DNA from 4 places in the Sutcliffiella cohnii genome. Region 1 is predicted to be linked to each of the others. Evidence: riboswitches for the same ligand, from Rfam matches in the RefSeq annotation. Region 1 holds a riboswitch; each other region holds the start of a gene.
The links. Region 1 has a riboswitch for cobalamin ahead of BC6307_RS13865 (DUF4430 domain-containing protein). Riboswitches for the same ligand answer to the same signal wherever they lie in the genome.

Region 1 (3,197 bases):
GCGGGGATTGCTATTTTCCTTACAACCATTTTTGCGTTTTTCTTAATATCAAGAGTAACCTCGCCATTAAGGAAAATGAGGGAGGCTGCTTTTGAAGTAGCGAGAGGTAAGTTTGACACGAAAGTTCCGATCTTAACGTATGATGAAATCGGTGAACTTGCGATGGCGTTTAATCAAATGGGAAGACAATTAAAGTTTAACTTAAATGCACTTAATCAAGAAAAAGAACATTTGGCAAACATATTAAGTAGTATGGCAGATGGAGTAATAACGCTAAATCGTGATGGGACAATATTAATAACGAATCCGCCTGCTGAACGTTTCTTGCAAGCATGGTTTTACCAAGAAGGTAGTGATACGCGGGAACAATTACCTCATGAAATAAAAGAGATGTTTCAACGGGTCGTCAACTTTGAAAGAGAGCAAAGTATGGAACTTACCTACCAGGGGAGAACTTGGGTAATCGTCATGAGTCCTTTATATAATAATACCCACGTGCGTGGTGCAGTAGCTGTCATTCGTGATATGACGGAAGAAAGACGTTTAGATAAATTAAGAGAAGGATTTATCGCTAACGTTTCTCACGAGTTACGTACGCCAATTTCAATGCTTCAAGGATATAGTGAAGCAATAGTGGATGATATTGCTGGTAGCGAAGAAGAAAAGAAAGAACTTGCCTCCGTTATTTATGATGAGTCACTTCGTATGGGGAGGTTAGTAAATGACCTACTTGATTTAGCTAGATTAGAGTCTGGACATAGCACCGTGAACAGGGAACAAGTTGAAGTGGAAGAGTTTTTTGATAAAATGATTCGAAAGTTTCATGGTCTTGCTAAAGAGAAAATGGTAGATCTTCATTCAGAAATAATTGGGGACACGCTAGTTGATTTTGATGTAGATAAAATGGAACAAGTTTTTACTAACTTAATTGATAATGCACTACGTCACACAGATTCAGGTGGTAGTATCACGATTCGAGTTGAGCTTGGAGAGCTTGGAATGAAAGTAGATGTACAAGATACTGGACAAGGCATACCAGAAGAAGATATACCATTTGTATTTGAACGCTTCTATAAAGCGGACAAGGCTAGAACTAGAGGTAGATCTGGAACAGGTTTAGGATTGTCGATTGTTAAAAATATAATAGAGTCACATAACGGCTCAATAGGTGTACATTCTAAACTAAATGAGGGAACGACATTTTCTCTCGTTATTCCACGAACTGTGCAATAATTTGTTAAGTTGTACCGAATAATCTTGTTTATTATGAAACAATTTTTCTTGTCATTTTATACTTCTTTGTGTAAGATGGTACTGTATTCATAAACTTAATAATTATAAGTAAATTGGTGTCACACTGTGGCTTAAAAGGGAATTTGGTGCGAATCCAAAACTGTCCCCGCAACTGTAAATGTGGACGAAATGAGGTAACCACTGTATGTATGGAATGAGAGTTCGTCATACGGGAAGGCTCAAAGTAGGAAGAAGCATAAGTCAGTAGACCTGCCAATGAACTTACAAGTTTCGAAGCTTCGGGGTATGAGTAGCTGAAACGACAATATGGTATTGAACCTGCTGCAGAAGGTGAATTCCTCATTGTTGTCGTTTTATAGCTCATCCTTTAAGGATGAGCTATTTATTTTTTTTCATAATATATAAAAGGATGGGAATTACGTGATGAAAAAAATTTGGATTAGTTTATTAGTTGCAATATCTCTTATTGTGACGGGGTGTGCAGCAGACAACACAAATAATACAAATAACAACGCAAATGCTGGAGTAGAACAAAATGAAGAAGTAAACAAAGTAACGATTAAATTAGTAAAAGATAACGGGGAAGAAGTAATAAGTGAAGAGGCATTGCAGTTTGAAGAAGGAGAAACACTGATGGATGTAATGCATGAGCACTTTGAATTAACAACAGACGATAGTGGTGCATTTATTGTAGGAATTAACGGTATTGAATCGGATTACGAGAATAATTACTTTTGGATTTATACAGCAAATAATGAAGAAGTCTTAGTTGGCGCAAACGAATATGTGTTAAAAGATGGCGATGTTATTGAATTTAACTATTCAAAGTATGAAGGCTAATGAGCACAAGAAAAATTGCTTTATTAGGCTTATTAATAGCGTTATGTGTAGTAGGTAGAATGGTGTTTTCCTCGGTTCCTAATGTACAGCCTGTTACAGCAATCATTATTATTTGCTGCCTTTTGATGGGGCCTCAAAACGGTATCATACTTGCTGCTGGAACAGCATTTGTTTCTAACTTATTTTTAGGTAGTGGTACTTGGACGTTACTTCAAATAATTGCGTGGTCCATAATTGGAGTACTTTCAGGTCTCATTGGGATGAAATTTAAGAAATTGCCCATATGGTTACTTGCAACGTACGCTGGATTTTGCGGCATGCTCTTTGGTTTGATCATGTCGCTAGAACGCCTGATTATAGGTAAATTGTTTTGGCCGTATTACTTAGCGGGATTACCGTTTGACTTTAATCATGCAATTGGAAATATCGTATTCTTTATAGTGTTATATCCTATTCTATCCCCGATCATAAAAAGAGAAGCTTCGTTTATGGTGCAATCGTATAATAAACAGTAGATATAATTAGAAATTAGTTATATAGTATATATAAAAAGAAGTCATATATTATGGCTTCTTTTTTAAATTTTTAAAAAGCCAAACTATTGCTCTTTTAAAATATCTTATTAAAGCCTTCTTAAGTTTTCCAAAAAGTACTAAAAAAAATCTAGTCATTCGTAATATTTTGTAATATATTTGTAATGTAACTTTGTACGAAAAGTTTCGACTAATGTATTGAACGGAGGGTTTAGAATGCATGCCGTTTTTCAAGAGCTCTATGAAAAATATCACCAAGACGTCTATCAATTTTTATTTTATATGGTGAAAAATAAAGAACAAGCGGAAGACCTCGTTCAAGAAGTTTATATAAAAGTTCTACGCTCATACGACCGATTTGAAGGGAAAAGTAGTGAAAAAACATGGCTATTTTCGATAGCTAAACATGTAGCTATTGATTCATTTCGAAAACAAAAGGGATGGAAAAACAAACTTCTTGAAACGTTTGATTGGAATAAGCAACAAGTGAAAGATGTTGCACCATTACCGGAAGAAGTAGCTGTGAAAAATGAACAGGTTCAATTGTTGTATCGTTGCTTAGATAAATGT
Region 2 (3,197 bases), 2.0 Mb from region 1:
GACAACAGCTACAGCAACAACTGTTACTAGCTGCATGACAGTCAAACTTTCTGCAAAAACTTGTGCAATAAATACGGTTGCGACACCTTGCATAATTGCTGTCCCGTCCATATTAATCGTCGCCCCTAGAGGTTGAACGAAACTACTTATATGCTTTGGCACACCTAATTTTTCTTGTGCCGTATCCATAGAGATAGGAAGTGTTGCATTACTACTAGATGTACTAAAGGCAACACTCATTGCCGGTGCAAAGTTTTTGAAGAACGTAATTGGACTTGTTTTCCCAAGTACCGCTATGGCGGAACCGTACGTGACAAATAAATGAATAAAAAGTGCTAAAACAACTACAATGAAATATCCAAACATCGCTTTAAAAGCATCTAGCCCCATTTTTCCTATTGCAGATGCGATTAGTCCGAACGCCCCGTATGGAGCAAATTTTATAATGAAGTGGACAAGCCACATTACTACTTCATTAGCTTGTTCGAATAAAGATTTAATCCCAGCTGCTTTATCGCCTAACACATTGATTGCTAGCCCTAATAAAATGGAGAATGCAATAATTTGTAGTAAATTCCCTGTAGCCATCGCTTGAATTGGGTTCGTTGGAATAATGTTAAGTAACGTATCAACTACAGCTGGTGCTTCCGTCACCTCGTATGGTGGTAAGTCTTCACTGTTAAAAGTACCAAAATTACCAGGCTTAATAATTGTTGCTAGCGTTAACCCAATTGTAATTGCGATACTTGTCGTAACCATAAAAAATACTACTGTCTTGAAACCAATTCGTCCAAGTTTTTTCGTATCACCTAAATTAACAACACCTAACGTAATCGAGATAAGAACGATAGGTACAACAAGCATCGTAATTAAATTAAGAAAAATCTTACCTAGCGGAGTAAAAAACCAAGTATCAATTCTTGAAAATAATATATCTGATGCAAATAGGTTTAATATTAGCCCAACTACTATACCTAGAGCGAGACCTATTAATATTTTGGATGTTAAGGATAACTTCTTCATAAGATTCCCCCTTATTAATAATATTTTACATCGTTTACAACTATCTATGTATGGACAACACTTGATTATACCGGACTTTAACTATTTTAATTGTAAAAAGGCATTCTGTAAAGTGACATACATTAGAGTAAAAATATTGCAAATTGTATTACTACAGATTAAAATGACAATAATTGAATCTTGTACTATACTGAATTTTTTGGTATAGTAGTAAAGATTTTTTCTGTATAAACTAGTAGGGTTAATAGTTTATATTTTGGAGGGGTTTTACATGAAATTACTTTGGAAGGTAATTATTGCACTTTTCTTGTTGATTACTGCCAAAGTTGGTATGGATTCATACAAGATATTAAAAACTGCTGCAGGCGGAGAGCATATTCGAATTGATCCTGCTCTTTATTTTAATTTATCGTACTTAATTTTCGGCGCAATTGGCTTAATGATTTTATCGGATGTATTTAAAAAATATATAAAAGAAAATAATGAATATAAGCAAGTTTAATCAAGGATGAGTGGTGTTTTACTCGTCCTTTTTTATATTATTTTCTTTATACTCTTAATTTAGGCCATTGCATTTATTAGATTAATAGATTATGATAATCACAACATACAGATTTTAATCACAAAATACATACAATATATAGATTTTATAACGAAGTTAAAGGTGTCTAATATAGACTTAATAGGGAAATTGGTGAGAATCCAATACTGTCCCCGCAACTGTAAGTGTAGACGAAATGAAAGTCCACTGTATAAGACTGCTTAAAGGCGCTTATATGGGAAGGTTCAAAGTAGGATGAAGCACGAAGTCAGGAGACCTGCCTTTTCTTCAAATGTTTCGCATTCTTCGGGGATTGGGAAGATGAAACGATGGTGTAATATGCACTTTTTGTTTCTTATGCTTATTCCACTTTCGTTTGATCCACTCAGTCCTTGAGTGGATCTTTTATTTTTCTCCAGTTGGTCGTTGGACTAAAAGGAAAAAACTAGAATAGAAAGAGGGATAAGTATGACTACAATTATTCAATCAGATCATGTACTAGATAAAGTTAAATCAACATTTGAAAAACATCCAACACTAAACGCACAACCTTTTCTTGATAAAGCAGCAAAAATAATAAATCAACATCACCAACTTTCCAACGAAACAATTTATGAGTTAATAATTTTAGAAGCGTTAAGTTTTATTAGTGAAGAAGAACCAGAATGGACACACATTGCTGCGAATCTTTATTTAAACGTTTTGTACGAAAATACAGCTAAAGTAAGAAAAGAGAACAAGCACTATAAAGGCTTTTATCATTTAATAAAATCTCTAGTAGATAAAGGGATTTATGATCCAAAACTATTAAATTTCTATTCACCTGAAGAACTAAATGAATTAGAAAAAGAGATGGACCCTAATAAAGATGAGCTCTTCACATACATAGGGATTAAAACATTAGCAGATAGGTATTTAACGAAAGACCATTCGATGCAACTGTGGGAACTGCCCCAAGAGCGATTTATGATTATTGCTATGACATTAATGATCAACGAAAAGCAAAACCGCCTTCAGCACATAAAAGAAGCATATTGGGCATTAAGTAATTTATATATGACGGTTGCCACTCCTACATTAGCAAACGCAGGGAAAACTCATGGACAGTTATCGAGTTGCTTTATTGATACGGTAGATGATAGCTTACAAAGCATTTATGACAGTAATACCGATATTGCAAACTTGTCAAAAGCAGGTGGCGGAATTGGCGTCTACCTTGGGAAAATTAGAGCTAGAGGAAGTAATATTAAAGGATTTAAAGGTAATTCCTCCGGAGTAATCCCTTGGATGAAACAACTTAATAATACGGCTGTAAGTGTTGATCAACTAGGACAGCGTAAAGGTGCGATTTCTGTCTATTTAGATGTATGGCATCAAGATATTTTCTCCTTTTTAGATGCAAAACTTAATAATGGCGACGAACGATTACGTACCCACGATTTGTTTACGGGCGTTTGTATTCCTGATTTGTTCATGGAAAAAGTAGAAGAGCGAGACGATTGGTATTTGTTTGACCCTCATGAAGTGCGCCAAGTTATGGGGTATTCATTAGAAGATTATTTTGATGAAGAAAAAGGAAACGGTAGCTTCCGTCATAAATATTACGAGTGTGTGGGGCATCCTACTTTACACA
Region 3 (3,197 bases), 1.4 Mb from region 1:
TTCTGGTCTAAGCTCATCTTAACGTTAAGCTATTTTGTACTTATTTGTGTCATTGGTATGTTTTTAATGATTGCCTTAGGGGAGAGCTTACTAATTACGGATAATCATTCAGTCCATAATTTTCTGATAGCGAGTGTAAATATGGCTCCACTTGTTTTAAGTGGATTTATTTTAACCCATGTGTTAAAAGTGATGAAAGTTCGAGACGTTTATATCTTTATCCTACTATTATTTATATATGGATTCTCTAGTAATCTTGTCCGGATGTTGTTCCGTCCGTTTCAAGGCTTGAGCGATGTCTATAAATATATGCCTAATACGTTATTTAACGATAACCTTGGAAACTATATAGTGGAAGCAGTCCCATTCAGTTACGAATATTGGGTGATCGGCATCGGAATTTCACTGTTTGTTTTATTCATCGGAGCAAATAGATTCGCTAAACAAAACATCGATTGATTAGAAGGGATGAATGAAAGTGAATAGCTGGTTGATTATCATAATCTTAGGTTTCCTGCTGATGGTTTCCGTCTCCAAGCTTCTACTGTTCCATTGGGATATTAGAAGGATGACAAAACAATTAGAGGAAATCAGTGAAAATTTCGGGACAAATGAATTAGTTCGTACAAATACTCATAATAAAAACTTGAGTAGATTTGCGACGAAAATCAACCAGCTCATTCAATTATACAAACAGAACCAACAGTCTGTCGAAAGAAGAGAAATGGAACTAAAGCAAGAAATCACCAATATCTCCCATGATTTACGAACTCCTTTAACATCGATCAAAGGATTTTCAGAGCTTTTAACAGATCCGTCTATTTCAGAAGGGGAAAAGAAAGAATTCCTAGAGATTATCCAGAAGAAAATCGATAATCTCACGATGATTGTAGATTTATTTTATGAACTATCACAACTTGATTCCTCTGACAAGAAATTGACGATGGAGAAACAGTCTCTAGATCAAATTGTTGTAGAATCAATGCTAATGTTCTATGAAGATTTTGAGAAAGAGCAATTACAGGTACAATTGGTTGAGGAGAGTGTACCTCCTATTCTTGCTGACAACAAAGCAACCGTTCGGATTGTAACGAACATCATTCAAAATGCTTTAACTTATGCCAAAAGCTATTTAAAAATAAGTTTTGTTGAGGAAGAGGAATACATTAGGTTAAGGGCAGTAAATGATGTGGAGAAGATTGATGCTGCGAAACTCCAACAGATTTTTAATCGAACTTATAGGCTGGATTCTAGTCGTACGGGTACACATCTTGGATTGGGGCTTCATATTGTTCAGCAACTTGTTAATAAACAGGGTGGAAAAGCAGTAGCTAATGTACGTGATAATGAATTTATTATGGAAGTGTCGTTTCGGAAGTGGGATTAGGAGTGAACGAGAGGGTAGGATCATTGTTCACACATTTTTAAAAGCGATGTCAAAAAAGTGTGGAACGTTTTCCTGTCCCTTTGTTCACCATTCATCCGTTAGCAAATTATGGTTGTTTAATAATTTGTTTAAATCTATAATAGGTTTGTAGTACAAAAATTGAATAGAAACTTTTATGGTGCTTTTTTAGAAAGCTTAATTGGGAAGTTCGGTTAAAATCCGACGCGGTCCCGCCACTGTAACGCGGAGCAACTTATCGTATCCACTGATTTTTATGAAAATTGGGAAGGGGATAAGCTTGTGGTGAAGCGAAGCCAGGAGACCAGCCATTCAAGTACTCTAGTAATCTCACGAGGATGGGAAGGAGAAGATATGATCTTGTATGACTATTTACATATGACACAGATGTGTCTTATTTGTGTAAAACATCTTCCCTTCAACAAAAAGAAGGGAAGGTGTTTTTTTATTGTTTAAAAAGCTGAATACCAACTAGATCCCACTACATAGTAATTCGTCACATCAATAATTATCACCACACCAACGTCAGGAGAAGAAAAAATCTTTAAATAGGGAGAGAGAAGCTTGTTACATTCATTTTTCAAAAAAAGTATAGCAACGATACTTAGCATTCTACTAATCTTTTCGTTATTTCATCCTATTGCTGCAACCGCTAGTGAAAAGGACACCATTAACATTTCCGTTCGAATTGAGAGTTGGGACAAAACAGTAGCGCCTTTAACTACTATTGAACTGGCCCCTTACGATATAACAAGAACGGTCGGAAACAATAAAGTTGGTAATTGGCATCTTACGAATGACCAACCTTTAGCCATTCATGCCATCATTAAAGCGCTTGAACTACAAGGTCTAGACGTAACCAAAAAATCTGTTATTGACGTTGGCTATCAAGGTAACTATATCGCTGGTGTGAATAATGTATATGAATTTGATTACGGTTTTACATCAGGCTGGATGTATAAAGTAAATGGTGTTTCTCCTTCTGTTGGAGTAGGAACTTACGAACTATCTAACAACGATATCGTAGAGTTATATTATATCGGGGATATGATGAATCATCATTTCGGAAAAATTGCTGCTTCTGCTACGGAAGTAAAAGAAGGGGATGAAGTTACTTTTACGGTGACAGGAGAGCCAGCTAACTGGGGAACTCCACCACCTGATGAAGCGATAGCAGATGCAACCATTTTAATTAATGGAGAAAAAAGTGAATTTAAGACAGATCAAAATGGAAGGGCTTCCATTCCGTTAACGAATGTAGGTACGTATTGGGTTACAGCAGAAAAGTTTGGAGCAAATTCCTATAATATGATTCGCCCGACGCCTATTAAAGTAGTCGTAACAGAAAAACTACCTTTGGTCCAAGCAATTGATCCAGTGGAATCAGTGGAAGTACCGTTTGGGACGAGTAAGGAAGATGCACTCCTTCATTTAACACCAACTACGAATCTAACAGATAGTAAAGGCAATAAGCACGAAGTCCAACTTTCGTGGTCTATTGATGGATTTAACTCAACTCAATCAGGAGAATATACGGCAACCGGGACTTTTTCTTTACCGGCAAACATAGAGCAAGGAAGTGTAGCTTTACTCGTCACAACTGTTGTAAAAGTGGCAGAACAAGCAACACCACCAGCCCCACAACGTGAATTGCCAGAAATAAGTACGTGGGCAACGCAAATTTCCAAGTGGATACTAAAAAATACAGACTTTTCACAGCATGACAACTTTAATGACTGGGACGCAATTGCTTTAGCGAGAAGTGGGCATTCCGTTCCAGAGCAATATTACG
Region 4 (3,197 bases), 2.0 Mb from region 1:
GGCAGCATGTTACATCATAAACCAAATGTACAAGGTGGAGGGGACCCTGGTGAGCGTGCGTTCTTTGATTGGGTGTTCTCGCAATTGTTTGAAGTAACAACATATAGTTGGTCGACTTGGGGAGACTTCTTTAAGAACCCACTAAATCCAGCTCAAATTACCGAATTTAAATACAAGGATAAGGAATACTTGAAAAATAAATATTTCAAAATTACAGAGGAATCAAATCAGATAGTAGATTACTTAATAACTAGGTTAAAAGAACAATCCCATCAAGCAGATGAAATTCATAAACGAAACGAAAAAGGAGCATTCACGAAACAACAGCAATATGGTGATTTTTCGAATACCTCATTAATTATGGTGTTTTATTCTATCTATTATTATGACCAATATTGGTTAATGGCAAAGGCGTATTTATACTCATCTGCTTCGAATTCTAGTAGTGGATGTACAAGTGCTGTTTTTTGCGGATCTGCAACTAGTAGCGATAAAAATAGTGGTGGAGATAGTAGTTGCTCTAGCGGGGACGCAAGCTGTGGTGGCGGAGGATGTTCCTCATAAAATAATATAACGGAGAGAATTTATGTTAAAAATAGTTGGAGAAAAAATTATTCTTAGGTCGGTACAAAAAGAAGATATACAAACTCTTTGGAAATTAAGATATGGAGAAGAGGACCCAGAGTTTAAAAAATGGGATGCACCATACTTTCCATTAGTCCGAGTGGAATATGAAGATTTTTATAATCGGATGATAGGTCAGTTAGAATCGGGTTATGATTCCGAAATGATTATAGAAGTGGATGGTAAAATTATTGGCACCGTTGTTTACTATTGGGAGCACGAGCCTTCCCGATGGATGGAGGTAGGTATTATCATCTATCTTCCTGACTATTGGAATGGTGGATATGGAACGGAGGCTATTAAATTATGGGTCACTCATTTGTTTAAACAATTTCCTATACTAGTTAGATTAGGATATACTACATGGTCAGGAAACCATCGAATGGTGAGTGTTGGAAAAAAACTTGGAATGATAGAGGAAGCTAGAATTAGAAAAGCTCGTATTGTAAACGATGAGTACTATGATTCTGTGAAGCTCGGAGTACTTAGAGAAGAATGGCAAACATTACATGGTGAACGAGTTGGCAGAATAGTAACTTTGTAATAAACTACTAATAGAAATAAGTTTTTCAAATGAATAAAACATACCAATAATAATGGTGTCAATTAGACTTAATAGGGAATCTGGTCTAAAACCAGAACTGTACCCGCAACTGTAGGTGCCGACGAAATAAGAATAGCCACTGTCATTCGACGGGAAGGACTTAAAGTAGGTAGAAGCACGAGTCAGGAGACCTGCCATTATGATGAACGATCGTCTTCTTCGGGAGTTAGGAAGGTTGGATAATGGTGCGCAAATATTAGAAAATAGGGCTCTATTTGTCTAGTTTTATTTTCTTTGCCTTTAATCCATCCTCATATTAGAGTGATGGATTTTTTATTTTCCAACCACTTTCTTGTAGAAGCAAAAAACATAAAAGAGAGTGGGAGAATGATGGGAAAAATATCAACAAATGTATCTAGAACTGTACAAACGAAACTAGTTTTACCTCCAGATACGAATCATTTAGGAACAATTTTTGGAGGAGTTGTTTTATCGTATATTGATGAAATAGCTGCCATAGCAGCGATGAAACATAGTAACAAGGTGGTCGTAACAGCTTCGATTGATACAGTGAATTTTTTATCTTCAGCAAAAGTAGGAGATATATTAACGTTAGAAGCAGTGGTTATATCTACTGGAAGAACGTCAATGGAAGTGTATGTAAAAGTGGAGTGTCATCAGTTTGAAACAGGTGAAACAAAACTTACAACAACATCCCTTTTAACAATGGTTGCAATTGATAGCGAAGGTAAACCAGTCCCAGTTCCAGGCGTAATCCCTGAAACGGAAAAAGAAATCCAGTTACTGAAGGAAGCAACAATTAGAAGAGAAAAAAGGTTGTTAGAGAACAAGTGGTCAAATGAGAAAATATAGTAATGAAAAAACGTGGTTGCTGATCCGCTTTTTTAGTGAATCGTAATAGTATACATATCTTTTAGCATACAAATAACACCGAATGAACATCTTGACTATGATTAAATTTGTGTGAATTAGGGTGCTATTTTTTTGTGAAAGTTATTGTATGAACGAAAAGCTTCTTTCATCTTCTAAGTAATAGTTGTAAAATAAATATGAACTTGAAAATTGTAGCTAGGGTTCCGCTATCTAGTAGGTCTGTGACCGAGGGCTACATCTTTTACCATAACGTAAAAGGCACCTATTGACATAAAAGGTCCGAGGGGAAAGGTTCAGCGTATTTGCTTTTGCGTTGAAATCCTTATCCCCTCGGACCTTTTTTATTATTTTAAGGGAGGTTTATTAAATGAAAAGAATTGATGAATTAAAAGCAGGTGTAGCAGTTATTATTTTGAATGGGGAAAAACAAGTTTTGTTACAGAAAAGAGCTGATGTAAAGCTATGGGGTATTCCTTCAGGACATATAGAAATTGGAGAAACAGTTTCTGAAGCAGCTATTAGAGAAGTAAAAGAGGAAACTAACTTAGATATAAAAATAAAAAAACTTATTGGTGTGTACTCTGAGCCTAATTCACAGGTGTTTGCATATCCAAATGGTAAAGTAGTACATTTTATAACAACTTGTTTTCTTGCTGAAATTACAGGCGGAGAACTTAGACGTAATTCTGATGAATCACTTGAAATAAAATTTTTCAGTCCAGATAATTTACCGCAAGATTTATTGAAAATGCATCCCCGATGGTTAAAGGATGCTCTTTCTAATAGGGAAATGGCGTTCATTCGTTAATTAATAGAGATCTATACTAACTGCTAATAAAAATTTTAAACCCTTATTAGGATAACAAACTTAAAAGTCCTAAAAGTCAGTCTCAACTGGACTTTTAGGACAGCACCATTTAGTCTGCTAAATGTTTTTCTAACTAGTTGTTATTTAAGCTACGACATCGTAAGTTATTTCGGCTTTCTCCACGGTATAAAAATACTTAGCTAATACACTCCACCCTTTAGAACTCTTTGATAAATAAAATCCCGATGTTGATAAATTATATTATATAAACTTTTGTATAATCGTTCCTTTTCCTTCTTTAACTTCTACTTCCGCCATCGCTCCATT

Region 2: it holds a riboswitch for cobalamin, as region 1 does, so the genes downstream of both, BC6307_RS03610 (ribonucleoside-diphosphate reductase subunit alpha) here and BC6307_RS13865 (DUF4430 domain-containing protein) in region 1, are expected to answer to the same signal.
Region 3: it holds a riboswitch for cobalamin, as region 1 does, so the genes downstream of both, BC6307_RS06710 (DUF4430 domain-containing protein) here and BC6307_RS13865 (DUF4430 domain-containing protein) in region 1, are expected to answer to the same signal.
Region 4: it holds a riboswitch for cobalamin, as region 1 does, so the genes downstream of both, BC6307_RS03740 (acyl-CoA thioesterase) here and BC6307_RS13865 (DUF4430 domain-containing protein) in region 1, are expected to answer to the same signal.

What each region holds. Positions count from the first base shown of each region.
Region 1 covers NZ_CP018866.1:2,782,636-2,785,832, reverse strand. The annotation lists gene BC6307_RS13870 (ATP-binding protein) at 1-1,233, shown strand, start outside; cobalamin riboswitch at 1,331-1,525, shown strand; gene BC6307_RS13865 (DUF4430 domain-containing protein) at 1,678-2,094, shown strand; gene BC6307_RS13860 (ECF transporter S component) at 2,094-2,609, shown strand; gene sigX (RNA polymerase sigma factor SigX) at 2,844-3,197, shown strand, end outside.
Region 2 covers NZ_CP018866.1:749,149-752,345, reverse strand. The annotation lists gene BC6307_RS03620 (dicarboxylate/amino acid:cation symporter) at 1-1,023, opposite strand, end outside; gene BC6307_RS03615 (hypothetical protein) at 1,295-1,525, shown strand; cobalamin riboswitch at 1,669-1,863, shown strand; gene BC6307_RS03610 (ribonucleoside-diphosphate reductase subunit alpha) at 2,033-3,197, shown strand, end outside.
Region 3 covers NZ_CP018866.1:1,405,863-1,409,059, forward strand. The annotation lists gene BC6307_RS06700 (hypothetical protein) at 1-459, shown strand, start outside; gene BC6307_RS06705 (sensor histidine kinase) at 569-1,387, shown strand; cobalamin riboswitch at 1,547-1,732, shown strand; gene BC6307_RS06710 (DUF4430 domain-containing protein) at 1,970-3,197, shown strand, end outside.
Region 4 covers NZ_CP018866.1:773,574-776,770, forward strand. The annotation lists gene BC6307_RS03730 (glycine-rich domain-containing protein) at 1-564, shown strand, start outside; gene BC6307_RS03735 (GNAT family N-acetyltransferase) at 587-1,168, shown strand; cobalamin riboswitch at 1,205-1,381, shown strand; gene BC6307_RS03740 (acyl-CoA thioesterase) at 1,556-2,041, shown strand; gene BC6307_RS03745 (NUDIX domain-containing protein) at 2,430-2,870, shown strand; gene BC6307_RS03750 (S66 family peptidase) at 3,132-3,197, opposite strand, start outside.